4 regions of the Cupriavidus sp. FW305-46 genome follow, and region 1 is predicted to be linked to each of the others. Evidence: predicted binding sites of a transcription regulator. Region 1 holds the regulator's gene; each other region holds the start of a gene.
What was found. Region 1 encodes sigma-54, which starts transcription at its own class of promoters, with help from an activator protein. Its sites were predicted from a motif close to TGGCANGNAANCTGCTTT; they were not measured.
Positions count from the first base shown of each region.

Region 2: the regulator sigma-54 is predicted to act here: its motif matches at 2,942-2,959, upstream of AC3WON_RS11860 (ammonium transporter).
Region 3: the regulator sigma-54 is predicted to act here: its motif matches at 2,055-2,072, upstream of AC3WON_RS14880 (isopenicillin N synthase family dioxygenase).
Region 4: the regulator sigma-54 is predicted to act here: its motif matches at 3,315-3,332, upstream of AC3WON_RS10070 (PQQ-dependent methanol/ethanol family dehydrogenase).

Region 1 is NZ_JBYSZI010000040.1:5,001-12,126, reverse strand. It holds gene AC3WON_RS19575 (monovalent cation:proton antiporter family protein) at 1-1,262, opposite strand, end outside; gene AC3WON_RS19570 (KpsF/GutQ family sugar-phosphate isomerase) at 1,404-2,387, shown strand; gene lptC (LPS export ABC transporter periplasmic protein LptC) at 2,430-3,059, shown strand; gene lptA (lipopolysaccharide transport periplasmic protein LptA) at 3,127-3,777, shown strand; gene lptB (LPS export ABC transporter ATP-binding protein) at 3,846-4,646, shown strand; gene AC3WON_RS19550 (RNA polymerase factor sigma-54) at 4,781-6,262, shown strand; gene hpf (ribosome hibernation-promoting factor, HPF/YfiA family) at 6,311-6,661, shown strand; gene ptsN (PTS IIA-like nitrogen regulatory protein PtsN) at 7,118-7,126, shown strand, end outside.
Region 2 is NZ_JBYSZI010000019.1:75,207-82,332, forward strand. It holds gene AC3WON_RS11850 (Bcr/CflA family multidrug efflux MFS transporter) at 1-617, shown strand, start outside; gene AC3WON_RS11855 (mechanosensitive ion channel family protein) at 637-1,494, opposite strand; gene AC3WON_RS11860 (ammonium transporter) at 1,708-2,910, opposite strand; gene AC3WON_RS11865 (HU family DNA-binding protein) at 3,419-3,700, shown strand; gene AC3WON_RS11870 (acyl-CoA thioesterase) at 3,911-4,396, shown strand; gene AC3WON_RS11875 (CreA family protein) at 4,412-4,894, shown strand; gene AC3WON_RS11880 (acid phosphatase) at 4,928-5,770, opposite strand; gene AC3WON_RS11885 (class I adenylate-forming enzyme family protein) at 5,818-7,126, opposite strand, start outside.
Region 3 is NZ_JBYSZI010000026.1:60,521-67,646, reverse strand. It holds gene AC3WON_RS14890 (phospholipase D family protein) at 1-529, opposite strand, end outside; gene AC3WON_RS14885 (ABC transporter substrate-binding protein) at 704-1,744, opposite strand; gene AC3WON_RS14880 (isopenicillin N synthase family dioxygenase) at 2,288-3,286, shown strand; gene AC3WON_RS14875 (superoxide dismutase family protein) at 3,391-3,975, opposite strand; gene AC3WON_RS14870 (LysR family transcriptional regulator) at 4,095-5,030, opposite strand; gene AC3WON_RS14865 (alpha/beta hydrolase) at 5,419-6,384, shown strand; gene AC3WON_RS14860 (efflux RND transporter periplasmic adaptor subunit) at 6,568-7,126, shown strand, end outside.
Region 4 is NZ_JBYSZI010000015.1:97,605-104,730, forward strand. It holds gene AC3WON_RS10050 (type 1 periplasmic-binding domain-containing protein) at 1-610, shown strand, start outside; gene AC3WON_RS10055 (ABC transporter permease) at 618-1,430, shown strand; gene AC3WON_RS10060 (quinoprotein dehydrogenase-associated SoxYZ-like carrier) at 1,448-2,227, shown strand; gene AC3WON_RS10065 (quinoprotein relay system zinc metallohydrolase 1) at 2,224-3,195, shown strand; gene AC3WON_RS10070 (PQQ-dependent methanol/ethanol family dehydrogenase) at 3,397-5,139, shown strand; gene AC3WON_RS10075 (c-type cytochrome) at 5,240-5,563, shown strand; gene pqqE (pyrroloquinoline quinone biosynthesis protein PqqE) at 5,644-6,795, opposite strand; gene pqqD (pyrroloquinoline quinone biosynthesis peptide chaperone PqqD) at 6,767-7,039, opposite strand; gene pqqC (pyrroloquinoline-quinone synthase PqqC) at 7,036-7,126, opposite strand, start outside.

The DNA of each region.
Region 1 (7,126 bases):
CTGCGGCCGAAGCCGCAGATGATCGCGTGCTTCTCGGTCTGCAGGCTCTGCGCGGCGATGCGGGTCATGTTCAGGGACTGCATCAGCCATTCGTTGGCGGCAAAGCGCAGCACGATGGCGTCGCTGTACTGGATCAGGAATGGTGCGGCCAGCATCGACAGCAGCATCGACGCCAGGATCACCTGGATCAGCACCGGGTCGACCAGGTTCAGGCCGTCGATCTGGTTCAGCAGCACGAAACCGAATTCGCCGGCCTGCGCCAGCCCCAGCCCGGTGCGGATCGCCACCCCCTGGCGCGAGCCGAAGACCCGCGCCAGCATCGCGATCAGCACCAGCTTGAACAGCACCGGCACCACCAGCAGCGCCAGCACCAGCCATACGTGGTCGAGCACCACGCGGATATTGAGCAGCATGCCGATGGTGACGAAGAACAGCCCCAGCAGCACGTCGCGGAACGGCTTGATGTCCTCTTCCACCTGGTGGCGGTAGGGCGTCTCGGAGATCAGCATGCCCGCCATGAAGGCGCCCAGCGCCATCGACAGGCCCAGCCGCTCGGTCAGCGCCGCCATGCCCAGCGTCACCAGCAGCAGGTTCAGCATGAACAGTTCCTGCGAGCGGCGCGCCGCCACCACGTGGAACCAGCGGCTCATCAGGCGCTGGCCCAGGAAGAAGATGACGCCCAGGGCCACCACGATCTTGACCGTGGCCAGGCCCAGCGCCACCATCAGGTCGCCGGGATCGCGCGACAGCGCCGGGATCACGATCAGCAGCGGCACCACCGCCAGATCCTGGAACAGCAGGATGCTGATGATATTGCGGCCCTGCTCGCTCTCAAGCTCCATGCGCTCGGACAGCATCTTGGAGACGATCGCGGTGGAAGACATCGCCAGCGCCCCGCCCAGCGCCACCGACGCCTGCCAGGACAGCGGGAACAGCCAGTTGAAAGCCCAGCTGGCCGGCACCACCGCCAGCATCGACAGCACCACCTGCGAGCCGCCCAGGCCGAACACCAGCCGCTTCATCGAGCGCAGCTTGGTCAGGTTGAACTCCAGCCCGATCGAGAACATCAGGAAGACCACGCCGAATTCGGCCAGGTACTTGGTCTGCGCGGTGTCGCTGGCCAGCCCCAGCGCATGGGGGCCGATCAGGATGCCGACTGCCAGGTAGCCGAGCATCGGCGGCAGCTGCAGCATGCGGAATGCGACCACGCCGAAGACGGCGGCGGCCAGCAGCACCAGGGTCAGTTCCAGCGGAGAATGCATCAGGCGGTCTGGGTGACCGGCCAGGCGCGCGGCCGACCCGGCACGGGCACCCTGCCGGCAAAATACGGCGAGCACGGCAAGCACGACGTGCGCCATGGGTCGGGCCAGGCGCCATCGCATTCGTTGGTATACTTCGTCGCCATGATAGCCAATTTCGATGCGGATCGAGCACTCAGGCTCGCCCGCGACACTCTCCAGACCGAAGCCGATGCGGTTTCCGCACTTTCCGGACGCCTGAACGGCGACTTTGCCCGTGCCGTGCTGCTGATCCTGCAATGCACCGGGCGCGTGGTCGTCTCGGGCATCGGCAAGTCCGGCCATATCGGGCGCAAGGTCGCGGCCACGCTGGCCTCTACCGGCACGCCGGCGTTCTTCGTGCACCCGGCCGAAGCCAGCCACGGCGACCTGGGCATGGTCACGCGCGACGACGTGCTGATCGCCTTCTCCAATTCTGGCGAGACCGGCGAGCTGCTGTCGATCATCCCGATCGTCAAGCGCATCGGCGCGCGGCTGATCTCGGTCACCGGCAACCCCGACTCCAACCTGGCCAAGCTGGCCGACGTCCACCTGGACGCGGCGGTCGAGAAAGAAGCCTGCCCGCTGAACCTGGCGCCGACGGCCAGCACCACCGCGGCGCTGGCGCTGGGCGATGCGCTGGCGGTGGCGGTTCTCGATGCGCGCGGCTTTGGCGAGGAAGACTTCGCCCGCTCGCACCCCGGCGGCGCGCTCGGGCGCAAGCTGCTGACCCATGTGCGCGACGTGATGCGCACCGGCAACGCCGTGCCCGAGGTGCGTGAAAACACCCCGCTGGCCCAGGCGCTGATGGAAATCACCCGCAAGGGCATGGCCATGACCGCCGTGGTGGACCCGGACGGACACGCCATCGGCGTCTTCACCGACGGCGACCTGCGCCGCCTGCTGGAAACCCCGCGCGACTGGAAGACCGTTCCCATCGGCGACGTCATGCACCGCAACCCGCACGTGGTCAACGAGAACCAGCTCGCCGTCGAAGCGGTGCAGGTGATGGAGGCCAACCGCATCAACCAGCTGCTGGTGGTGGATGACGACGGCCGCCTGACCGGCGCGCTGCATATCCACGACCTGACCCGCGCCAAGGTTATCTGAGCGGGCGCGGCCCGGCACAACCGGCACAACGCCAAGGACACCATGCAGGCACTCCTCGCCTCCCTCAGCGGCATCGTCATGCGGCTGCTGCCGCTGCTGCTGATGGCCTTCGTGGCGGGCAGCACGTTCTGGCTGGTCCAGATCAACTCCCCCAAGGAAGACCCGGCCGCGCAAAGCGCCAAGAAGCATGAGCCCGATTACTTCATGGACCGCTTCTCGGCCACCGAGTTGGCACCGGACGGCAGCACCAAGATCCGCTTCACCGGCGAGCGCATGATCCATTTCGAAGATGACCAGACCTACGAGGTGACCCGGCCCGCCATGCGCGCGTACGAGCCGGACCGCCCGCCGGTCACCGCCCGCGCCGATATGGGCCGCATGAACGCCGAGGGCTCGGTGATCGACCTGTACGGCAACGGCTTCGTCATGCGCCAGCAGGGCGTGGACGTGTCCAAGGACCCGCAGCTGACCGCCGCATCCAGTTATTTCCAGCTGCTGGTCAATGACGACATCGTCAAGACCGACAAGCCGGTCAAGCTGACGCGCGGGCCGTCGGTGATGACCGCCAACGGCCTGATCTTCAACAACGTCACGCGCGAAGTACAATTGCTCGGCAATGTACGCGGCACCATCATCACCGGGCCGACCCCGGGCCGCGCGCCGGGGTCCTGAGCCCCGGCCCGGGGGCCGCACCAACCCGCACCAACGTACCCAGACGCCCTCAAGCAACCCTGCCAACATGACTGCTTCCCTGACGACATCGTCCCGTCGACGCACCGCCCCGGCCCTGCTCGCCCTGGCCATGGCCTTCGGCCTGCTGGCCCAGCCCGCCCTGGCCGAGCGCGCGGACCGCGACAAGCCGATGGTGCTGGAGGCGGACAACGCCAGCTACGACGACGTCAAGCAGATCTATACGCTGACCGGCAACGTGGTGCTGACCAAGGGCACCATGATCCTGAAGTCCGACGCCGCCGAACTGCGCACCGATCCCGAGGGCTACCAGTTCGCGGTGGCCACCGCCAAGCCGGGCAAGCAGGCCTACATCCGGCAGAAGCGCGAAGGCGTCGACGAATACATCGACGGCTGGGGCGACCGCATCGAGTACGACGGCAAGCAGGAGTACTCCAAGCTGATCGGCAATGCCCGCATGGCGCGCCTGCAGGGCGCCAAGCAGGTCGACGAGATCCGCGGCGCGGTGCTGACCTACGACAGCCGCAAGGAGTTCTACACGGCTGCCGGCGGCGGCAGCGGCGACGCCGCGGCCGCCAATCCGTCCGGCCGCGTACGCGCGGTGCTGTCGCCGCGCCAGGACCAGAAGGCCGGCGCCACGGGCAGCAGCGGCTCGCCGCTGGACCTGAAGCCAGCGCCCGCGCCTGCCAACAAACCCTGACGCCTGGCGCCGGCTGCGTGCATCGCATGCGGCCGGCGCCGGAAACGCCTGAACGCCAGACTGTGCCAATGACCGATACCGCAACCATCGCCGACAAGCCTTCCGTCGAAGCCTCCACCGTCCTTGCCGGCGGCAGCACCCTGGTCGTGCGCCACCTGAAGAAGCGCTATGGCTCGCGCACGGTGGTCAAGGACGTCTCGCTCGACGTGAAGAGCGGCGAGGTGGTCGGCCTGCTCGGGCCCAACGGCGCGGGCAAGACCACGTCGTTCTACATGATCGTGGGCCTGGTGGCGCTGGACGAAGGCGATATCGTGCTCGACGGCGACCACATCAGCGGCCTGCCGATCCACGAGCGCGCGCGCATGGGGCTGTCGTACCTGCCGCAGGAAGCCTCGGTATTCCGCAAGCTCAACGTCGAAGAGAACATCCGCGCGGTGCTGGAGCTGCAGCTGGACAAGGGCAAGCCGCTGGCCAAGGCCGAGATCGAGCGCCGCCTCGATTCGCTGCTCGACGACCTGCAGATCGCGCACCTGCGCAACAACCCGGCGCTGTCGCTGTCGGGCGGCGAGCGCCGCCGCGTGGAAATCGCGCGCGCGCTGGCGTCGTCGCCGCGCTTCATCCTGCTGGACGAACCCTTCGCCGGCGTGGACCCGATCGCCGTGGGCGAGATCCAGCGCATCGTCAGCTTCCTCAAGGCGCGCAATATCGGCGTGCTGATCACCGACCACAACGTGCGCGAGACGCTCGGCATCTGCGACCACGCCTACATCATCAGCGAAGGCACGGTGCTGGCCGCGGGCCAGCCCGAGGAAATCATCGCCAATGACGCAGTGCGGCGCGTCTACCTGGGCGAGAACTTCCGCATGTGATGCAGCGGCCTGCCATGGAGCGGCAGGCCTATTCGCGGGCGCACGTGGGCCTGCCACAGCCAGCAGCGATCAGACCGCATAAGCGATAGCAATTTCCGTTCCAACAACGGAAAGATGCGCATAGAATAGGTCGCATGAAACCGTCGCTACAGCTCCGCCTTTCCCAGCATCTGGCCCTGACCCCGCAACTGCAGCAGTCGATCCGGCTGCTGCAGCTTTCCACGCTGGAACTGCAGCAAGAGGTCGAACAGGCGCTGACGGAAAACCCTCTGCTCGAACGTGAGAACGACTGGATCGAAAGCCCGCTGCGCGTTGCGGCCGACGGCTCGGTCAACCTGCAGAGCGCACCGGCGCCCGCGCCGGCAGAGCCGCAGGGCAATGGCGAGGCCCGCGCCGATGGCGCGGCTGACGACGACAGCTATGGCGACAGCGGCAACGGCGACGACTATGGCAGCGGCGACTGGAGCCTGGACGACTTTGCCCGCCGCCCCCAGGGCGACGAGGATGAAAAAACGCCGATGCAGCTGCGTGAAGCCGAGCCCACGCTGCGCGAGTACCTGATGGAACAGCTCACGCCGCTGAAGATCTCCGCGCGCGACAAGGGCCTGGCCATCTTCCTGATCGAATCACTCGACGATGATGGCTACCTGAGCGCATCGCTTGAGGAGATCTGCACGGAGTTGCCGGAAGAACTCGAGTTCGAGATCGAGGAAGTCCACGCCATCCTCACGCTGCTGCAGAGCTTCGACCCGCCCGGCGTGGGCGCGCGCAACGCCGCCGAGTGCCTGGCCCTGCAGTTGCGGCGCCTGACGCACCCGCAGCGCGAACTGGCCCTGAACATCGTGACCAACCACCTGGAGTTGCTCGCAGTACGCGACTACACGCGGCTGAAGAAGGCGCTGCAGGTCGATGAAGCGGCGCTGAAGTCCGCACACGAACTGATCCGCTCGCTGGCGCCCTACCCCGGCCATGCATACAGCCGCCCGGAGGCGGACTTCGTGGTGCCGGACGTGTTCGTGCGCAAGGGTGGCGGCGGCTGGATCGCGCAGCTCAATCCGGATGTGATGCCGAGGCTGCGCATCAATGACATGTATGCACAAATCCTGCGTGGCGCGAAGGGTGAGTCCGGCACCGCCGGGCTGCAGCAGAAGCTGCAGGAGGCGCGCTGGCTGATCAAGAACATCCAGCAGAGGTTCGACACAATCCTGCGTGTCTCGCAGGCCATTGTCGAGCGTCAAAAGAACTTTTTCAGCCACGGCGAAATCGCCATGCGCCCCTTGGTTTTGCGGGAGATTGCCGATACACTGGGTTTACACGAGTCAACCATCTCCCGGGTGACGACCAATAAATATATGGCAACGCCGATGGGTACTTTCGAACTGAAGTACTTCTTCGGCAGCCACGTGTCCACCGAAACCGGTGGCGCGGCTTCATCAACGGCCATCCGCGCCTTGATCAAGCAACTGATAGGAGCCGAAGACCCGAGGAATCCCCTTTCCGACAGTCGCATTGCCGAACTGCTGGGCGAACAAGGCTTCGTTGTCGCACGCCGCACCGTTGCCAAGTATCGCGAAGCCCTGAAGATCCCCGCAGTCAATCTCCGCAAGTCTTTGTAGCCGAGCCCACCGCCTGCCTGGTGAGGCTCTTTCAGAAGGAGAAGCGCTATGAACTTCAAGATCAGTGGACACCACCTGGACATCACGCCCCCTCTGCGTGAGTACGTGGAAACGAAGCTGGAGCGAATCGTCAGGCATTTCGATCAAGTCATTGGCGTTAGTGTGCTGCTCTCTGTCGACAACCATAAGGAAAAGGACCGGCGTCAGTACGCGGAAATCAATCTACATCTCAAGGGCAAGGACATCTTTGTCGAAGCGCATCACGAAGACCTGTATGCAGCGATCGACGCACTCGTCGACAAGCTGGACCGTCAGGTGATCCGCTACAAGGATCGCGTGCAAGGCCACGACCGCGAAGCGGTCAAGTACCAGATGGCCGCAGCGCAAATGCAGCAATGACCGTGCCCGGCAGCCCCGCAGCGGGCTGCTGAATCAGGATTGAACAGGCAAGCCGCGCCATGAAGCGCGGCTTTTTTGCGCCCTCGCGTTCCCGGTTGCCGCCGGCATGCCGCGCCCGCACTGGCGGCGCGGCCCGGCTGTGGCGCCGGAGCCAATGCTTTTCACCCGAATGAGCAAGGGTGTTCGCAAGCGCTGCGCCAAGGTGTATGCTGCGCCATACAAAGAGAGGGAATCCTGGCCGTGCCCCGCACCGGTGCACCGGCTCCCCGCCGCGGAGGCACGATTGCATCACCATGTATCGTTCTGCACCGGCTTGCCCCGTTGCGCTGCACAATGCGGGAGTAGTCGCTGCTCTATAATGGGCCGGACGCCTCCGGCCAGGCCAACGGCAGGCCGGAGCCAGCCCACTGCCCGGCGGGGCGGTCCGCCCGCTAACTGAAATCCTGCGCATCGCCCATGAATCGT
Region 2 (7,126 bases), on a different contig from region 1:
GCCACGCGGCGCCGCTGCGGCTCGGCACGGTGGCGAAAAGCTATGCCGAGCTGCTGCGGGATCGCGAATTCCTCGGCTATTCGCTGTCTGCGGGTTTCGGCTCGGCGGGCATGTTCGCGTATATCTCCGGCTCGCCGTTCGTGCTGATCGAGCTGCACGGCATTGCGCCGTCGCACTATGGTTTTGTCTTCGGCGCCAATGCGCTGGGCCTGATCACGATGTCGCAGCTCAACGCCAGGCTGGTGCGCGGCCGCTCGCTCGACCAGGTGCTCGGGGGCACGCTGCTGGCGGCCTGTGCAGCGGGCCTGGCGCTGGCAGTTGCCGCGCTTGCAGGCATGGCGGTGCTGCCGGTGCTGCTGGCGGGCTTTTTCGTCTTTATCGGCGCGCTCGGCTGCGTATCGCCGAATGCGTCGGCACTGGCGCTCGCCCATCAGGGCCATCGCGCCGGCACGGCCTCGGCGCTGATGGGTACGCTGCAGTTTTCACTCGGGACGCTGGGCGGCGCGGCCGTCAGCCTGTGGCGCGACGGCACCGCGCTGCCGCTGGGCGTGGTGATGGCGGCCTGCGGCGCGGGCGCGGTGCTGATGCGCTACTACGGCCGCTCAGGCCGCCGTTGACACTGGCTGCGAGCCGCCGTCAGGCGGCCTGTTGCACGGCGGCCTCCTGCTCGACAGCCGCCTGTTGCACCACCACCATCTGCGCCGGCATCGGTGCGGCATAGCCAGCCTGGCCGAAGCTCTCGCGGATGATGCGGTTGGTATCGAAATAGACTTGCCAGTAGTGGTCGTTGTGGCAGTACGGACGCACCGCCAGCACCGGGCCGACCAGCGTGAACTCCAGGATCTCGACGTCGACCGGGGGCTCGGCCAGCACGTTGGGGATTTCCGCGATGCGGCCCTTCAGCAGCGCTGCCGCATGGGCGGTGTCGGTGCTGCCGGCAAGCTGCGCTTTCAGTTCCACGCGCCGGTACGGGTTGGCGGTGAAGTTCTGGATGGTATCGCTGAAGATCTTGTTGTTGCCGACCACGGTCTGCACATTGTCCGGCGTGTCGAGCGAGGTTGCGAACAGGCCGATCTCGCGCACCGTGCCGGTCACGCCGCCGATCGTCACGAAGTCTCCCACCTTGAACGGGCGCAGCACCACCAGGAACGCACCGGCAGCGAAGTTCGCCATCAACCCCGACCAGGCCATGCCGATGGCCACGCCAGCGGCGGCGATCAGTGCGGCGAAGGTCGTAGTCTGGATGCCGAAGAAGCCGAGGATGCCGATCACCAGCACCACGTTCAGCGTCACGGTGACGATCGAGCCGACATAGCGCAGCAGCGTGGGATCGACCTTCTGCTTGCCGAGCGCGTTCTGCACCATGCGCACGACAAAGTGGATCAGCCAGCGGCCGATGACCCAGAAGGCAAGGGCCGCCAGGATCTTGACCCCGAATTCCGTCGCGTAGGTGACGACCAGGGCCTTGAGGTTATCGAAGGTAGTGGCATCCATCGGCGTATTCCTTTCATGTTGGTGTCCGGCCGGCCGCCGGCACAACATCCCCCGATTCAGCCGGCAGCGATGTGCTAGCCCTGCGCGCTGTTGCGGCGCAATACATGGGCACGGCAATTATTGAGACGCCGTACCGGAAGTGCAAGCAAATTATTGTTAAGACAAGCCGCTTCGCGCAGCTTGTCTATTTAAATCAGGACGGCCCGAAAGCCATTACCAGTTGGTTTCCCGTTCCGGCGTTGCCGAAATCCGGTGCAAGGTCAGGTCCGCACCGTTGAATTCGCCTTCGGCATCCAGCCGGATGCCCACCAACTTCTTCAGCGCGCCATATACCAGGGTGCCGCCGGCCAGCGCCACCACGATGCCAAGCACGGTGCCGATCGCCTGCGCGCCCAGCGACACGCCGCCCAGCCCGCCCAGCGCCCTGGCCCCGAAGATGCCCGCGGCAATGCCGCCCCAGGCGCCGCACAGCCCGTGCAGCGGCCACACGCCGAGCACGTCATCGATATGCCATTTGTTCTGCGCCAGCGTGAACATATAGACAAAGAGCGCGCCGGCTACCGCGCCGGTGATCAGCGCGCCGAGCGGGTGCATCAGGTCCGAGCCAGCGCACACCGCCACCAGCCCGGCCAGCGGCCCGTTGTAGGCAAAACCCGGGTCGTTGCGTCCGGCCGCCCAGGCCGCCAGCGTGCCGCCGGCCATTGCCATCAGCGAGTTGATCGCCACCAGGCCGCTGACCTTGTCGACCGTCTGCGCGCTCATGACGTTGAAGCCGAACCAGCCCACCGCCAGCACCCAGGCGCCCAGCGCCAGGAACGGGATGTTTGAGGGCGGATGGGCGCTGATGCGGCCGTCCTTCTGGTAGCGCCCGCGCCGCGCGCCCAGCAGCAGCACCGCGGGCAGCGCGATCCAGCCGCCCAGCGCATGCACCACCACCGAGCCGGCGAAGTCATGGAATGGCGCGCCGGCCACGCGCGTGATCCAGTCCTGCACGCCATAGCGCTGGTTCCAGGCGATGCCTTCGAAGAACGGATAGACAAAACCTACCAGTACGAAGGTGGCGACCAGTTGCGGGTTGAAGCGCGAACGCTCGGCAATACCGCCCGAGATAATCGCCGGAATGGCCGCGGCAAATGTCGCCAGGAAAAAGAACTTGACCAGTTCGTAACCGTTTTTCTGTGCCAGCGTTTCGGCCCCGGACATGAATTGCACGCCGTAGGCAATGGTGTAGCCGATAAAGAAATAGGCGATGGTCGAAACCGCAAAATCCACCAGGATCTTTACCAGTGCGTTGACCTGGTTCTTCTTGCGCACCGTGCCCAGTTCCAGGAAGGCGAAGCCGGCGTGCATGGCCAGCACCATGATGGCGCCTAGCAGGATAAACAGGGCGTCGGTGCCGGTCTTCCAGTTGTCCATAGTGACCTCATGCTCAAAATGGGAGCGTGGGTATGCAAAAAGCATTCCAGCAATGGCCGCATCCTGGTGCCACGTGCACCTTGTCGGGTAAAACCGCACCGGAATGCCGCGCACGGGCAGGGGCGGCGCTGTTGGCAGCGTTGCCGCTGGGATCGCCGTGATAGTGCGGATGCGCCGAAATGGCGCGCAACGGCGGCGCTGGCTGAACCGTTATGGTGCAACGCCCCATTTGTGGGAATTTGTCCTATGCTGCTGGTTTGCCCCAGGCGCGCGCCGGTCTGGCGTTGCCGCGCTGCGGGACGGCCCGGCAAAGCCGGCTTCTGGCAAGCGGGAAAAGCGTGGAAAATTGCCCGCTAACCGGCCTCAATCAAGGATTTGCGGGTTTTTTTGTCGCATTGGTGCCACTGGGGATTGCTCTACGCGCGACGGGCAGATTAGACTGCGCCGATCGATGGCTTTGCCGCGAGGCACGCACATCGGTGACGACGACCAACAAGGGAAATCAGCCATGAATAAAGGTGAACTGGTATCGGCCATCGCCGCGGAAGCAGAACTGAGCAATGCCGCCGCCGAGCGCGCGCTCAACGCAGCGCTGGACAGTATCAAGAAGGCAGTGGCAAAGGGCGATTCGGTGACGCTGGTGGGCTTTGGCAGCTTCAGCGCCGGCAAACGCGCCGCCCGCACCGGCCGCAATCCGCGCACCGGTGAAACCATCAAGATCCCGGCCGCCAAGACGGTCAAGTTCTCTGCCGGGCAAGGTTTCAAGGACGCGGTGAACAAGAAGAAGTAAGCAGTTTGCGTCCACAGCGTGAAAAGCGGCCTTGCAGGCCGCTTTTTTGTTGCCTGGCACGGCCCCGCCTGCCGATACCGGGCCGCCGCCGGCAACGGCGGGCACGATCCGGGTTAAACTGCCGGCGCCAGCGTTCCGGCGTGCCCTCAGGCAATGCCGCCATCGCAGGTTCGCCCCCGAAATCCCGCCCCCGCAATCCGTACCCGCATCATGAACGACCAGTCCCACCAGCTTTCCATGACCGTGCTGATGACGCCGGACATGGCCAACTTCTCCGGCAACGTCCACGGCGGCACCATCCTCAAGTACCTGGACATGGTTGCCTATGCCTGCGCCAGCCGCTACGCCGGCCGCTACGTGGTGACGCTGTCGGTCGACCAGGTGGTGTTCCGCCAGCCGATCCACGTGGGCGAGCTGGTGACCTTCCTGGCCTCGGTCAACTTTACCGGCCGCAGCTCGATGGAAATCGGCATCAAGGTGGTGACGGAAAATATCCGCAGCAAGCTGGTGCGCCATACCAACAGCTGCTACTTCACCATGGTGGCCGTGGACGACAACGGCACGCCGGCCGAGGTGCCGCCGCTGGAGCCGCGCGACGAGGTGGAGCGCCAGCGCTTTGCCGCCGCCCAGCAGCGCCGCGCGCTGCGCCAGGAAATGGAAAAACGTCACGACGACATCAAGTCGTCGGTGACCTGAATACCGACCCCCGCCATGAAGCGCAACTGCAATCGCATCCGCACGGTCCTGGCCGTCGCCTGTCTGGCGGCCGCCTCGGGCGCCCACGCCGAGGAGATCGGCAGCGTCAGCACCAATTTCCGCATGACCGGCTCCGACAAGGTCGTGATCGAAGCCTATGACGACCCCCAGGTGGACGGCGTGACCTGCTATGTGTCGCGCGCCCGCACGGGCGGCATCAAGGGCCAGCTGGGCATGGCCGAAGACCCGCCGGAGGCATCGATCGCCTGCCGGCAGGTGGGCACGATCGCCTTCAAGGGGCCGATCCGGCAACAGGACAACGTCTTCTCCGAACGCATGTCGATCCTGTTCAAGGCCCTGCACGTCGTGCGCGCGGTCGACCGCAAGCGCAATACGCTGGTGTACCTGACATACTCCGACCGCATTGTCAGCGGCAGCCCGCAGAACAGCGTCACCGCCGTGCCGGTGCCGGCCGGCACGGTCATCCCGGTGAAGTAACCCGTGCAGCAGCCGGCCCCGGCACCCGGTGGATCAGGGGGCCAGCGCCGCGCTCTCCGCCTGGCAGTCGCGCGACGGGCGCGCGCCGCTGGCGCGTGCCGCCGCCACTTCGCGGCGGGCCCGGTCCAGGTCGGCGCGGAAGGTCGGGTCGGCATGCAGCCGCGCCACCGTTGCCGCGGCCATCATGCGGCCCTCGTTGACATCGCTTTGCCAGTGCACGTTGCAGACCACGCGGCTCTGGCCGAACGCGCGCCCGCGCGCCAGGATGTCATTGGCGCGTTCCGGCTCGACCTCAGCCAGGATCAGCGCCCAGGCCCAGCCGATGGCGCTGTGGCCGGACGGGTACGAACCGTCCTTTTCCAGCTTGGCGGCCTCGGCCGGCGTGCACATCTGGGTCTTGTTGGCAACGAAGGGGCGTGTGCGCTTGTAGTGGTCCTTGGCCTTGTAGGTGGACAGGCCGGCATCGACCAGGCTGCGGCGCAGCAGGATGTTCAGGTACGGCGTTTCTTTCTCGCTGACCGGCACGCCCAGCGCGCAGGAGAATGCGCTGGCGGCCTGCGGGAACGTCAACACGGCATCCTCGCCAGCCACTTGCCAGCGCGGTGAACCGCGCAGCGTCCCGGCCTGCCGCGCGGCGTCCTCATCCAGCGCCAGCGCTGCCGAGCCTTGCGCCGGCGGCGCGGGCAGCAGCTTCAGGCTGTCCGGGCGCACATCGGCGGCCAGGTAGCCGGCAGGCACGCCCGGGCGCAGTTCCGGCACCGCGGACAGGTTGGTGCCGCCGGCGGCGCAGCCAGCCACCAGGGCGGCGAGTGCCACCGCGATAGTTGCCCGCACCGGGGCGGACGGGGAGTGGTCACGCTTTGCTTGTTCCGTCAATTTGTTGTTCCTTGTTGTTCTTGTCGAGTCGGCTGTCCTGCCGCAGCTCAGGTGGCAGCGTCGAACAGCTTGCGCAGGTTCGACTTCAGGATCTTGCCATTGGCATTGCGCGGCAGCATCTCCTGGTAAATCAGGATACGCACCGGCACCTTGAATGCGGCCAGCCGGGTGCGCACGAAATCCTGCAGCTCGGCCTCGCTCGCCTGCATGCCGGGCTTCAGGCTGATCACCGCGGCCGGTTCTTCGCCCAGCGTCTTGTGCGCGAGCCCGACCACCGCGGCATCCATCACCGCGGGATGCTCGTACAGGGTGCTTTCCACTTCGATGCAGTAGATGTTCTCGCCGCCGCGGATCAGCATGTCCTTCATCCGGTCGACGATATAGACGTAGCCTTCCTCATCCAGCCGCGCAATGTCGCCGGTGCGCAGCCAGCCGTCGGCAAAGGTCTGCGCCGTGGCCTCGGGCTTGTTCCAGTAGCCGCGCACGACATTGGCGCCGCGCGCCATCAGCTCGCCGGTCTCGCCGGGCGGCAAGGTGCGGCCGTGTCCGTCCACCACCTTCATCTCGCCGATCGGCAGCGCCGGGCCGCTGCTGTCCGGGCGCATCACGTATTCCTCGGCGCTGTGGCTGGTGAAGGTGGACGACGTTTCCGTCATGCCCCAGCCGATGCCGGGAGCGGCCAGCGGGAATACCTCGCCGATGCGCCGCACCAGTTCGGGCGATGCCGGCGCGCCGCCGTAGTTGACGTTCTCCAGCGAGGACAGGTCGAAGCGGCCGCGCTCCGGATGCTCCAGGATCTGCCATGCGATGGTGGGCACGCCGCCGGCCGCGGTGCAGCGCTCGCGCTCGATCAGCTCCATGCCGCGCAGCGCGTCCCAGCGGTGCATCAGCACGATCTTGCCGCCGGTGGCAATGGCGCCGTTGAGCACCGCCATGCAGCCGGTGACGTGGAAGAACGGCACCGCCAGCAACATGGCCTTTTGCGGTGCGGCGGGGTCCGGCGCGGGAATCGGCTCGCCCCGGCGCAACAGGTTGCGGCTCGGGCTGAAGCTGCCGGCAACCGCCACGTTGGTGGAGTTGCGGTGCGTGCCGAGCGCGCCCTTGGGTTTGCCGGTGGTGCCCGAGGTGTAGAAGATGGTGGCGTCGTCGTCCGGATCGATATCGACCTGCGGCGGCGCCTGGTCTGGCAGCGCGGCCCAGTCAGCCGGGCTGCCGATCACGCTTTCCAGCGGGGCCACGCACGGCTCGGCCGCGGTGCCGCCGGCACGTGAGGCATAGACGCGTTCCAGTGCCGGGCAGCCCGGCAGGTGTTCCAGGATGCGGTCGAGCCGTTCGGCATCGACGATCGCCACGCGG
Region 3 (7,126 bases), on a different contig from region 1:
TCAGGCGCCGGAAATCAGTCAGGAAATTGAGCGCCTTGGGGTGGCGGATCACGAACGGGTTGAAGAGCCGCACCTCGACCTGCGGATGCGCGTCCATGGCCGCCAGCCATTCGTCCATGCCGGCGATGCCGTTGTCGTCAAGCAGCAGGCGCACGCGCACGCCGCGGTCGGCGGCTTCATGCAACGTTTCCAGCAGCAGGGTGCCGGTCAGGTCGTCGCGCCAGATGTAGTACTGGACGTCGAGCGTGCGCTGCGCGGTGCGCGCCAGATGCACGCGCGCGGCAAAGGCGGCGTAGGCATTCTCGAGCGGATGGATGCCGCTCAGGCCCGGATGGCCCGCCACTTCGCCGGCCACCGCCTGGCCCAGCGGCGTGGCCTGGGATTCGGCGGGCGTCAGCGCAAAGGATTCGGTGCGGTGATCCAGCGGCGGCAAGGCGCAGCCGCCGAGCAGGGCGGCGCAGCACAGCAGCAGCGAATTGGCGCGCAGGCGGCGGTGGGGGGCGAACGCGGCGTCTGTCGGCGATGGCATGGCGGGTCCTGTCGGACCCCTCGCGGGGGCCGATCGTTACGGCAATGCCGCCATGTTGCCATGCCGCGCGGGCCGCGGGCTTAATTACGCACCGGGAGCGGGAAGTGTTGGCGCGCCACGGGGCTCCGGCGCATCGCCCAGGCCAGGGACGATATACAGACGGGCGTGCTCTCCTTACGCCTTGAGGCGGCGGTCTGATGGCGCGGGCAGGAACTGGTCAGTCCAGATGTCCGCCACCGTCAGCGGCGCCTTGATGCCGAAGGCGCCGACGGTTTCATCCAGCGTTGCCTGCAGCCGTGCCGGCGTGGCCGCGCCCCAGCCGTCGCGCCGGGTGTCGGGCGTCTTCATGGTGCCGTCGACAATCAGGCGCAGGCGCTCAGTCTCCAGCGCCTGGTCGGCCAGCGGCTCGCGCGCCTTGACCGCGGCACCGCCCGCGGCGGGATCGGCAATGGCGTCGAGCCAGCCGCGGGTCGAGGCCTTGACGAAGGCCTTCATCACCTCCGGATCGGATGTCATGCTCTTGCGGTTGGCTACCAGCCCGTTGCCGTAGGACTTCATGCCGTAGTCCGAGAAGCGGAACACGGTGATCTTCTCTGGCCCCATGCCGCGCGCCTTCAGGTTCACCAGGCCGGTGAAGAAGAAGTAGGCGGCGGCATCGAAGTCGCCCTTGACGAAGCGCGTGTCACCGATATCGGGCGTGACGCTCTCCCACTTCACGCCGCCGGGGTCGAAGCCCTGCGCCCTGGCGAAGACCGGGAACAGCTTGCGCGAGGCATTGAACGGCTGGCCCAGGATGGACTTGCCGGCCAGGTCCGCTGGCCTGACGATGCCGCTGCCCTTGCGCACCAGGATCGCGTTCGGATTGAGGTCGTACTGGATGGCTACCGCCTTGAGCGCGGCGGACGGATTGGTGGTGTTGAATTCGATCATCGCCGCCAGGTCGGCCGAGGCGCAGTCATAGGCGCCGCCCGCGACCAGGCTGATGGCCGAAGCCGAGCCGTTGCCGGTATCGATGGTGACGTCCAGCCCGGCGTCCTTGTAGTAGCCGCGCTGGTGCGCCAGCAGGAACCCCGCGCCCGAGGCTTCCACCTTCCAGCCGAGATTGAACTTGAACTTCTGCAGCGAGCCCGCCGCGCGGACATGGGGCACCGCGAACGGGGCGGCGGCAAGCAGGGCGGTGGCGCCAGAGGCGCGCAGGAAGGAACGGCGACGCATGTCTTTCTCCGGAACGAATGTCACTGGACGATGCGTGCGCGGGCGGGTGGCGCGAGTGCGGAAGGCGAGCGTGGCCTCCCGGGACGCCGGCACCATGCCGCGCCGGCATGCGGCCAGGGCATGCGCGGGGACCGTGCACATCATCGGGAGCAATTTCCGGGCGGCGTGCCGCTGAACGCTTCTACTCCGCTGCGGTTTCAGCAGGATCCGTGCCGGGCGCTGCGCGGCGCCATGCACCAAGCCGTTGCCCGGCATGCGCCATCACGGCGCAAGCCCCGGCGCAATCGCTGCGATCCCGGTGCAAAACCCCTGGCCCGGAACCTGCATGACCTCGGGCAAGAGTAGAAGCGTTCACCATCCGCGCGGGGCGTCGCAGACGCGCGCCGGATGGCCGGGAATTGCTCTTGAAGTCCGTGCCCCGCGCGATCGCGCAGGCTGGCACAGGCGACCTCAGGAGCGCGTTGTCCCGGCGTGCGTTGCCATGGGTGGTCTGCCTGTGCCGGCGAGGGGCCAATCCCTGACCCGCTTTGCACAAGGAACACCATGAGCCAACCAGACACCGCCTACGCCCTGGCCGAACTCCACCGCGAATCGCGCATGGGCGCGTTCGGTTCGGAAACCCGCCAGCGCGAGATCCGCCGCATCGACCTGTCCGACTACGCGCGGCGCAAGCCGCAAATCGCTGACGAACTGTGGCAGGCATCGGTAGACGTCGGCTTCTTCCAGATCGCCAACCACGGCATCGACCTGGCCAGCGTGCGCGAAGCCTTTGCCATGACCGAGTGCTTCTTCGCGCTGCCTGACGCCGTCAAGGCGCAATACCCGCTGCAGAAGGCCAACAACGCCGGCTGGGAAAGCCGCGCGCAGGTGCGCCCCTCGACCGGCACCCCGGACCAGAAGGAGTCCTACCAGATCACGCGCCCGCACATGGCCGGGCTGTGGCCCGGCGATGACGAACTGGAAGGCTTCCGCGCCACCATGCTTGCCTTCGAGGCGCAATGCTGGGAGGTGGGCATGAAGGTGCTGTCATGCTTCGCCGGCAAGCTCGGCTTTGCCAGCGACTTCTTCACGCAGGCGCACGATCCGCGGGCGCCGGACTACCAGAGCACGCTGCGGCTGCTGCACTACTACGCGATCCCGCCCGAACTGCGCGACAAGCTGGAGCTCTGGCGCGCCGGTGCGCATACGGATTTCGACTGCCTGACGCTGCTGTTCCAGCGCCCCGGCCAGGGCGGGCTGCAGGTCTGCCCCGGCAAGGAGATGGAGGCGCAGGCATGGACCCCGATCGACCCGGACGAGGAAGTCATCACCTGCAATATCGGCGACATGCTGATGCGCTGGAGCGACGACCGGCTGCCGTCGAACTTCCATCGCGTGCGCAATCCCGCGCCGGATGACTACATGGGCCCGCGCTACAGCATGGCGTTCTTCTGCCAGGCCAACCGCGGTGCGATGATCGAAGGGCCGGGCGGCAAGTATCCGCCGATCAGCGCGGGGGATTACCTGCGGCAGCGGGTGAATGCGAATTTCAAGGGGTATTGAGGCGCGGAAGAATTTCCATGCCGACGGTTTGCTCCCCTCTCCCGCTTGCGGGAGAGGGAGAACCCCGGCGGGTTCGCAGGAGTTCTTGGTTCGCTATTCCTACCTTACGAAGCCGCCACCACCCCGCAAGCGATCCGCCCGCCCGCATTACCGGTCGGCTGCGTCTTGTAGTCGTCCGGATCCTTGTGTACCACCACCGCGCGGCCGATCACCCCGTTGGCGCCCGTGCCAACGGTCAGGTCCGGCAGCAGCATGCTGACGCGAACGTTGCCGCTGGCGTCCGCGGTGACGTTGTTCATGTCGCCGGCATGGTGGTCGGGCATGGTCATCTGGCCGTGGGGCTTGCCGGTCGGGTTGAAGTGGCCGCCCGCGCTCATCGCATCAGGCGCGGAGCAGTCGCCCTTCTCATGGACGTGGAAGCCGTGCACGGAGTTGGGCGGCAGGCCGGTGATCGCCGCGGTCATCATCACGCCGCCGGGCTGCTGCTGGAAGGTCACGGTGCCGCCGGTATTGCTGCCGCTCTTGGGCTGGAGCGTGGCCGTCGCCCTGGCGCTGCCGGTGGCGCTGCTGCTGGCGCTGGTGCCGGACGCGCTGGCTGCAGACGAGGAGCTCATGCCGGAGCCGGCGCAGCCGGCCAGTGCAATGGTCGCGGCGATGCAGGCCGCCAGGGGGGTAAGCACTTGTTTCATCGGACTCCTCTTCTTGTCATGATTTCGGAAGAAACAGTATAGGCTGGCCGGCGCCAGGCCGATTTCCGGTTTTGTCCTACATGCCGCAATAGACCGTGTATCGCTAGCCAATCACGCCATCAGGCCGCGACCGCCAGCCGCTGCTGTGCCGCACCAAAGTGCGGGTGGCGCGAGAACAGGTCCGCCGCCCAGTTGACGAACACCCGCACCTTGGCCGACAGGTGCCGGTTCTGCGGATACATCGCCGAGATCGGCAGTTCTTCGGTCTGCCAGTCGGTCATGACCTCCACCAGCCGGCCGCTGGCCACATAGGGCTCGGCCATGGCGCGCGAGACCCGTGCCACGCCGTGGCCTTCCAGCGCGCAGCCCATGTAGACATCGGCATCGTTGGTGGAGATGGCCGACGGCAGCAGCACCTCGCTGCGCTCCATGCCGCGTGCCATGGGCCATGGCATCTCACGGCCGGTGCGGTTGGAAAGGAAATTGACCGCCTTGTGCTGGGCCAGTTCGGCCAGGTCGTGGGGGATGCCGAAGCGGTTCAGGTAGATCGGCGAGGCGTAGAACGCCAGTTGCACATGGCCGATGCGGCGAGCCACCATGGATTCCTCGACCGGCGTGCCCACGCGCAGCACCACGTCCACGCCTTCCTGCAGCAGGTCGATCGGCTTGCCGTTGATGGTCAGGTCCAGCTTCAGGTCCGGGTAGGCCTGGAAGAATTCGTGCAGGTGGGGCACCAGCACCAGCTGCGCCAGCCCCGCGGTGGTGTCCACCGACAGCGTGCCGCGCGGCGAGTTGTTCTGCCGCGTCAGTGACTGCTCCGCTTCCTCGACATCGGCCAGGATGCGCACGCACCGTTCGTAATAGGCCGCGCCGTCGTTGGTCACGCTGATGCGGCGCGTGGTCCGGTGCAGCAGCTTGACGCCCAGGTGGGTTTCCAGGTTCTGGATCAGGCGGGTCAGCGTGGCCTTGGGCAAGTCCATCGATTCCGCGGCGCGCGCAAAGCTGCCGACGTCAACGACCCGGGTGAATGCCTGCATTGATACGAGACGGTCCATGATGAGGTTCCGACGATAGATCCGAACGGCGTGCCGCGCGCGCTCGTGACGCACGTGGCCATGCTGGTTGTTGTTGTGGGGAGTCTGCCGGCTGGCTGGTACAGGGACTGCGCGCTGGCTGGGCGCGGGTTCCGGCATGGATTTCTGATCGGGCGCGCACCGGCCTGGCAGACCGCCGCGCGTGCCGAGAGCCGCAGTGAATCACAAAATCCAAGACCTTGTCATGCGTGGGGATATGCGGTTTCAGTGGCATGGCGGGGCGGTTTGCGATTATTCCAATCCCGGAACAGTGCATTGGCGATCTCTCGCTTTATCCCATCCTCGTCAATCACCATAATCCGTTGCATCGCAACACTCAAGCGCATTGTTTCCGTCGTGCGCCAACGCCATGTCCGAGAAGCCAGGCCAACGCCCTGATGCAGCCAGCGCCGCCTCTGCCCCCACGGCAGCCGGGCAGGTGCAGGTGCGCGTGGCCGAGCATACGGTGACCAGTGACGGGCGCGAGATCCTGGTTCGGGTGTGCTACCCGGCGGGCTATCCGGCGCCGGGCGCCGAGGGCGCCGCGCTGCTGCCCTGGCTGGTGTACCTGCATGCCGGCGGCTTCGTCGAAGGCGGCCTGGAACACGCATGCCATCTGGTGCAGGACCTGGCCACCACGGTGCCGGCGGTGGTGGTAACGCCGGCGTATTCGCTGGCGCCGGACCATCCGTTCCCGGCGGCGCCGGAGGACGCGCACAGCACGGTGCAGTGGGTGCTGCGCAATGCCCGGCGGCTGAAGCTGGACAAGGCCCGCTTTGCGCTGGTGGGCGAGGAGGCCGGGGGCAACCTGGCGATCGCGCTGGCGCAGATGCTGCGCGACCGCGGCACCGCGCAGCCGCGCGGGCAATGGCTGATCCGCCCGGTGACGGACCCGTGCCTGCAGCATGCTTCGTGCGCGGGGTTCGACGGCGGGCAGGTGCCGATGGACACCCTGCGGCGCCTGGCCGACAACTATCGCGACTACCTGCCGACGCCGGCGGATACGGTGCATCCGTATGCCGCCCCGGCGCTGGCCTCGCGCCTGGCCGGGCTGCCGCCCACGCTGGTCCAGGTGGCTGAATACGACGCGCTGCGTGCCGAAGGCGAAGCCTTCGCCGGGCGCTTGAGCAAGGCCGGCGTGCCGGCCCAGGCCATGATCATGCCCGGCGCCTGCGGCGACGGCGTGGAAGAGGCCCATGACAGCTGTCAGGCATGGGTCGACGAAGGTGCGCGGTTCCTGCGGCGATGTCTGGCCGCGGCCGACGATACCTCATCCCTGACTGAACGCCGCGCTGACGCCAACGCCAGCCGGCCTGGAGCCAAGCCCGCCGGCTGAGCCGCTCCAGACAACCGCCAGCCGGCTCTGTTTCGGCCAGAGCCAGGACCGCCGCAACACGCAAGCGGTCCTAAGTCCGACCATCAGTTTGGCCATGGTTCCGGTCCGCCCACGCGGACCGGCAGGCGGCGTTCGGCCATTTGCTTTTCCGGTTGAAGAAAACCCGATCCAGGAGTTTGAGAAATGCAGCAGCAGAAACGACGTACTTTGATTGCCCTCGCCATCGTCGTGGTGCTGGGCGCCGGCGTGGCCGGCTCGATCTTGCGCCCATGGCATGGCGGCGAAGCCCATGCCAACACCCCGCCGCCCGCGCCGGCGATTGAAGTGGCCGCCGTGGTCGGCCAGACCATCACCGAGTGGGATGAGTTCTCCGGACGGGTCGAGGCCGTGGAGCGCGTCGAGATCCGCCCGCGCGTCGGCGGCACCATTGACGCCGTGCACTTCCGCGAGGGCGCGCTGGTGAAGAAGGGCGACCCGCTCTTCACCATCGACCCGCGTCCTTATGCCGCGGAAGTCGCCCGTGCCGACGCCGCGCTGGGCGCGGCGCAGGTGCGCGCCGCCCATGCGCAGAGCGAACAGACGCGCGCGCAGCGGCTGCTGGATGACAACGCCATCTCGAAGCGCGAGTTCGACGAGCGCATCAACGCGGCCCGCGAAACCAGCGCCAACGTGCGTGCTGCCCAGGCGCAGCTGGAAACCGCACGCCTGAACCTGGCCTACACCCGCATCACCGCGCCGGTCG
Region 4 (7,126 bases), on a different contig from region 1:
GACGTCGGCGCGGCGCTTTGGCATTGCCTGGTCGGCGCAACGCGCCTTCAGGCTGTCCAACGACCCGCGTGAGCGCGACCAGGCCAACCTCGGCCTGCTGACCGGCGGCGTGGACTATGACGTGGTGGTGGTGGCCGATGCCGACGGCGAGTTCGCGCGCGGCGTGCCCTACGCCACGCTGCTGCCGCGCCCGGTGGTGGGCGCCAGCGGGCTGGGCGCGCAGGCGTGGCACTGGGCCTGGGAGCGCAATGGCGGGCCGCAGCTCAACCGGCGCTTCATGCGCGCGGCGGGCCGTCCGATGACCGGCTACGACTGGGCTGCCTGGGTGGCGGTCAAGGCCATCGCCGAGAGCGTGGCGCGCCTGCCCGGGGCCGGGTTTGCCGGACAGGCGCAAGCGCTTGCCGCCGGGCAGGTGGTGGTGGACGGCTTCAAGGGGCCGCCACTGTCGTTCCGCCGCTGGGACCGCCAGCTGCGCCAGCCGGTGTTGCTGGCCCACCCTGACGGCGTGGCCGGCATGGCCCCGGTGGACGGCGTGCTGCATCCGAAGAACAACCTCGACACCCTGGGCGCCGATGAAGCCGACACGGCGTGCCGGGCCCCATCCGCGTAGCGCACCCATGGCCTCCATCCTGATCCATCGCTGGCGCGCGCTGCGCGCGGTTTGCGGGCGCGAGCTGCGCAAGTACCTGCGCCAGCCCGGGCGCCTGCTGTCGTCGCTGGTGCGCCCGCTGCTGTGGCTGCTGGTGTTTGCCGCGGGCTTCCAGAACGCGCTGGGCGTCGCCATTGCGCCGCCCTACGACACCTACATCGAATACAAGGTCTACGTGGCGCCCGGGCTGCTGGGCATGATCGCGCTGTTCAACGGCATGCAGTCGTCGCTGGCCATGGTGTACGACCGCGAGATGGGCGTGATGCGGCTGCTGCTGACCGCGCCGCTGCCGCGGGGCTGGCTGCTGGCTTGCAAGCTGGCGGCGGGCACGGTGCTGTCGCTGCTGCAGATGGCCGCGTTCCTGCTGGTGGCGATGGCCTTCGGCATCCGCTTCGAGCCCCTGCACCTGCTGGCGGCGACGGGCGCCATGGCGCTGGCCGCGCTGATGCTGGGCGCGCTGGGCCTGCTGCTGTCGGTCCATGTGCGCCAGCTCGAGAACTTTGCCGGCACCATGAACTTCGTGATCTTCCCGATGTTCTTCATCAGCTCGGCGCTGTACCCGCTGTGGAAGCTGCAGGAGTCGGGCGCGCAGGTGGTGTACCAGCTGGCCCGCTTCAATCCCTTCACCCACGCGGTCGAGGCGATCCGCTTTGCGCTGTACGGGCAGGTGGCGCCGCTGAGCCTGGCGGTGGTGGCGGGCAGCGCGGCGGTGTTCTTCGCGCTGGCGCTGCAGGGCTACGACCCGCAGCGCGGCATGGCGCGCCGGGGGCAGCAGGCATGAGGCGGCGGACGCGGGGCATGGTCCTGCTGATGGCGGCCGCTCTGGGCATGGCCAGTCCGGCGGTAGCGGCTGCCGCGGCAGACGGCGCCGTCATCGCGCACGGCGATCCGCTGCAGTCGCCGCAATGGGCCTGGATCCACAAGGAGCTGCTGCAGGCTGGCCCGGTGGTGTTCGACAGCCGCGTCAGGGTGACCGGGCCGGCGTTTGCGGAAGACCCCATGCGCGTGCCGATCGCCTTCGATGCCTCGGCGCTGGGCGAAGTGGATCGCATCGTGGTGGCGGTGGACCGCAACCCGATCCGCGAGGTGCTGGCGTTCGAACCGCTGCGGGTGCGCCCGTCGCTGTCGTTCCGCTTCAAGCTGGAACAGGCTTCGCCGGTGCGGGTGGCGGCGCGCACGCGCGATGGCACCTGGCATGTCGGCAGCGTGCTGGTCGATGCCGGCGGCGGGGGCTGCACGGTGCCTGGCGCCACGCGCCGCGACGGCAGCTGGAGCCGCACGCTCAACCGCGTGGACGCGCGCGTGTTCCCGGGCTTCGGCGGGGCCGCGGCGCGCGTGCGGCTGCGCGTGATGCACCCGATGGATACCGGCCTGGCGGCGGGCATCCCGGCGTTCCATATCGAGACCCTGGTGCTGGCCGACGCGGCCCGGCAGCCGCTGCTGCGCCTGACGCTGCATGAGCCGGTTGCCGAGAACCCGATCTTCTCCTTCGACCTGCGCGATGCCGTGCAGCCGGGCATGACGGTGGCCGGCCACGACAACAACGGCAACCGCATCGCCGCGCGGGTGTGGCAATGAAGCGACGCGTACTACTGTGGTTGCTGCTATGCCTGGCGGGCCAGCCCGTGCCGCCGGCATTCGCCCAGCAGGCCGTGCTGCAGCCTCCCGACTACCGCCTGGCCCCGCGCGAGATCGCCGCGGGCGTGTGGCTGCTGGAAGGCGCCAATGCCGACTTCGCGCCCGGCAACGGCTGCAACATCATCAATACCGCGTTTATCGACACCGGCGACGGCGTGGTGGTGATCAACACCGGCCCGTCGCGGTTGTATGGCGAGCAGCAGCGCAAGGCGATTGCATCGGTCACGGCCGCCCCGGTGCGGCTGGTGCTGAACCTGAACCTGCATCCCGACTATTTCTTCGGCAACCAGGCCTATGCCGATGTGGGCGGCAGCGCCCTGGCCGGCACCATCGACGGGGCGCGGCGCGAGGGTGCCGCTTATGCCGACAACCTCTACCGCCTGTGCGGCGACTGGATGCGCGGCACCGAGCCCGCGCCGGCTGCCCACGCGCTGGCGCCGGGCCGGCGCACGATCGGGCGCCATACGCTGGAGCTGGTGCGCCTGGACGGCCATACCGGCGACGACCTGGTGGTGCTGGACCACAGCGCGGGCGTGGTCTTTGCCGGCGGGCTGGTGTTCCGGCAACGCATTCCGACCACGCCGCACGCGGATATCGGCCGCTGGCTGGCTAGCCTGGACCGGCTGCAGGCGCTGCTGGCCGACAGCGGGGCGCGCGTGCTGGTCCCCAGCCACGGGCCAGTGCCTGCGGCCGGCGGCGGCGCAGAGGCCATCGCGCAGACGCGCGGCTACCTGCAATGGCTGGATACGCGCCTGCGCGAGGCCGCGGCGCAGGGGCGGGACCTGGCCGAGGTCATGGCGATGCCGGTGCCGCAGCCCTATGCGCACTGGGCCGCGATGCCCGCGGAGTACCTGCGCAACGTCGGACATCTCTACCCGGCGCGCGAGGAAAGCGCGCTTGGCCACTGACGCCGGCCAGCCGTGGCGGGCTGTTCAATTCTGGAGCAGCTGCAACGCAGTGTTGCGCGCTGGCACGGCTGGCATCACGCAACCGGGCCGCAACCGGCGTGCTGGTGCGGGGATGCGACTGGCATGGGACTTGCCAAAGGCATGTCTGGTGTGTGGCGCAGTGGCGCACCAGGGAAACCCAAAACAAGAGAGGAGATGGCAATGAGGACGTTACGAGTAGTGATGGCGGTTGCGGCTGCCGCGGCCAGTCTGGCCGCGCAGGCGGCAGTGACCGATGCCATGATCGAGAACGACGCAAAGAGCCCCGGCGATGTGTTGTCGTGGGGCATGGGCCCGCAAGGCCAGCGCTATTCCACGCTGTCGCGCATCAATACGAAGAACGTCGGGCAGCTGGTGCCGGCGTGGTCGTTCTCGTTTGGCGGCGAGAAGCAGCGCGGGCAGGAATCGCAGCCGCTGATCCATGACGGCAAGATGTTCGTGACGGCCTCGTATTCGCGCATCTATGCGCTGGACGTGAAGACCGGGCGCAAGCTCTGGAAGTATGAGCACCGGCTGCCCGAAGGCATCATGCCGTGCTGCGACGTGGTGAACCGCGGTGCGGCACTCTACGACAACCTGGTGATCTTCGGCACGCTCGATGCGCAACTGGTGGCGCTGGACCAGAAGACCGGCAAGGTGGTGTGGAAGGAGAAGCTGGAGGACTACGCCGCCGGCTATTCGTACACGGCGGCGCCCATGATCGTCAAGGGCATGGTGCTGACCGGCATCTCGGGCGGCGAGTTCGGCGTGGTGGGCCGGGTCGACGCACGCGATGCCAAGACCGGGCAGCTGGTGTGGTCGCGGCCGGTGGTGGAAGGCCATATGGGCTACAAGTACGACAAGGACGGCAACAAGACCGAGAACGGCGTGACCGGCACCGCCAACGCAAGCTGGCCGGGCGAGACCTGGAAGACCGGCGGCGCCGCCACCTGGCTGGGCGGCACCTATGATCCGGCCACCGGGCTGGTGTATTTCGGCACCGGCAATCCGGGCCCGTGGAACAGCCATATCCGCAAGGGCGACAACCTCTACTCGGCCTCGACGGTGGCGCTGGATCCCGCCACCGGCAAGATCGCCTGGCACTACCAGAACACCCCGAACGACGGCTGGGATTTCGATGGCGTCAATGAGTTCGTGACCTTCGACCTGGACGGCAAGCGCATGGGCGGCAAGGCCGACCGCAACGGCTTCTTCTACGTCAACGACGCGGCCAGCGGCAAGCTGGTCAACGCCTTCCCCTTCGTCAAGAAGATCACCTGGGCCACCGGCATCGACCTGAAGAGCGGCCGCCCCAACTACATCGCCGAAGGCCGCCCCGGCGACCCCGCCGCCGGCAGCGACGAGAAGAAGGGCAAGTCCGTGTTTGCCGCGCCGGGCTTCCTTGGCGGCAAGAACCAGCAGCCGATGGCCTACAGCCCGCAGACCGGCCTGTTCTACGTGCCCGCCAACGAGTGGGGCATGGATATCTGGAACGAGCCCATCAGCTACAAGAAGGGCGCTGCCTTCCTGGGCGCGGGCTTCACCATCCAGCCGCTGAACGAGGACTACATCGGCACGCTGCGGGCCATCAACCCCAAGAGCGGCAAGATCATGTGGGAGGTCAAGAACAGCGCGCCGCTGTGGGGCGGGGTGATGACCACTGCCGGCGGGCTGGTGTTCTGGGGCACGCCGGAAGGCTACCTGAAGGCGGCCGACGCCAGGACCGGCAAGGAGCTGTGGCAGTTCCAGACCGGCAGCGGCGTGGTGGCGCCCCCGGTCACCTGGGAAGAGAACGGCGAGCAGTACGTGGCCGTGGTGTCCGGCTGGGGCGGCGCGGTGCCGCTGTGGGGCGGCGAGGTGGCCAAGCGCGTGAATTTCCTGGAGCAGGGCGGCTCGGTGTGGGTGTTCAAGCTGCACAAGAGCTGAGCTGGCGGGAGATGACACTGCCCGGCGCACGCGCGCATCGCATCATGGGTGCGATGCGCGCGCCGGGCGCGGGTGCAACAGGATGAAACGGGACTCAGGTATGAAGAAGGAATGGATGGCGCTGGCGGTGGCTTCGGCGCTGCTGCCGGGCGCGGCACTGGCCGGCACGGCCGCCGACATGCAGGCCCTGGCCGACAAGAGCGGCTGCTTTTCCTGCCATGGCATGCAGTCAAAGCTGGTGGGGCCGGGGTTTGCCGAGGTGGCCGCCAAGTACAAGGGCGACAGCCAGGCGGCGGAGCGGCTGGCGAAGAAGATCCGCGAAGGCGGCAAGGGCGCGTGGGGGCGGATTCCGATGCCGCCGCATGGCAGCCTTGCTGAGGACGATGCGAAGAAGCTGGCGGAGTGGGTGTTGAGTGCCAGCTGAGGCCGGCGACTGTCTGGACGATGCCGGCATGCCGGCAAGGAACCCCGGCTGGCGCCTGCCATGCCGGGGTTTTCCCTTTCTTAGCGCTGGCCGCTGCTCAGCCGCAGCGAGTTGCCATCGCTGCGAAATACCATCGCTTGCTCGCGCGCCTGCGCCACGGCCAGCCGGCCCTGCAGCACGATCTCGCTGACCTTGTCGTGCGCGCCGGAGCGCTCGCACACCGGGTCCGTGGCGGCGGCGTCGCCGGTGACCAGGAACGCCTGGCAGCGGCAGCCGCCGTAGTCCTGCTCGCGCTGGTCGCAGGAACGGCAGGGTTCCTGCATCCACTGCGTGCCGCGGAAACGGCGGAAGGCATCGCTTTCGGTCCAGATCTCGCGCAGCCCCTGCGTGGCGACGTTGGGCAGCGCCAGGCCCGGCAGCATGCGCGCCGCGTGGCAGGGCAGCGCGGTGCCGTCCGGCGCCACGCCAAGGAAGGTCGTGCCCCAGCCGTTCATGCACTTCTTGGGCCGCGCCTCGAAGTAGTCAGGCACCACGAACAGGATCTGGCATTGCCTGCCGATACGCGCGCGGTACTGCCGGACCACGGCCTCGGCCTCGCGCAGCTGCTCATGGGTGGGCAGGAGCGCCAGCCGGTTCTCCCAGGCCCAGCCGTAGTACTGCGTGTTGGCCAGTTCCAGGTATTCGGCGCCCATCTGCAGGGCCATCTCGATGATGGTGCCGACATGCGGCAGGTTATGCCGGTGCAGCACGCAGTTCATCACCATCGGGTAGCCGTGCGCCTTGATCATGCGCGCCACGCGCTGCTTCAGGTCGAAGGTGCGCGTGCTGGACAGGAAGTCGTTGAGCTCGCGGGTGGAGTCCTGGAACGACAGCTGGATATGGTCCAGGCCGGCATCGCGCAGGGCGGCAAGGCGGGCATCGGTCAGGCCCACGCCCGAGGTGATGAGGTTGGTGTAGAAGCCCAGGCCATGCGCATGCCTGACCAGTACTTCAAGGTCCTTGCGCAGCAGCGGCTCGCCGCCGGACAGCCCGAGCTGCACCGCGCCCAGCGCCCGCGCCTGGCTGAACACGTCGCACCATTGCGCGGTGCTCAGCTCGGCCGTATGCCGGGCATAGTCCACCGGGTTGGAGCAGAAGGCGCAATGCAGCGGGCAGCGGTAGGTCAGCTCGGCCAGCAGCCACAGCGGCGGGCCGGGCGCGGCCTCAGACCAGCCAGCCGCGTTCGATGGCATGTTTGACAAAGGCATGTACCTCCGGGGCGATGCCCTGCACGCCAAACGCGGCCTGCAGGTCGTCGATCAGCATGTCCAGCGTGTGGCTGCCGTCGCAGCGCTGCAGGATCGCGGCGGCGCTGTCGTTGAGGGTGACCATGCCTTCCGGGTACAGCAGCACCCAGCTTTGCTGGGAGGCTTCCCATTGCAGGCGAAAGGTCCGGTGCAGGGTCGGTCTGGCGAGGTCTTGCGTGCTGGCTGTCATGGGTTGGCTTGCTGGATGGCGTCGAGCATCGACCAGAGCACGTCGAGCTTGAACTGCAGGATGTCGAGGGCACGCTGCTGTTGCGCC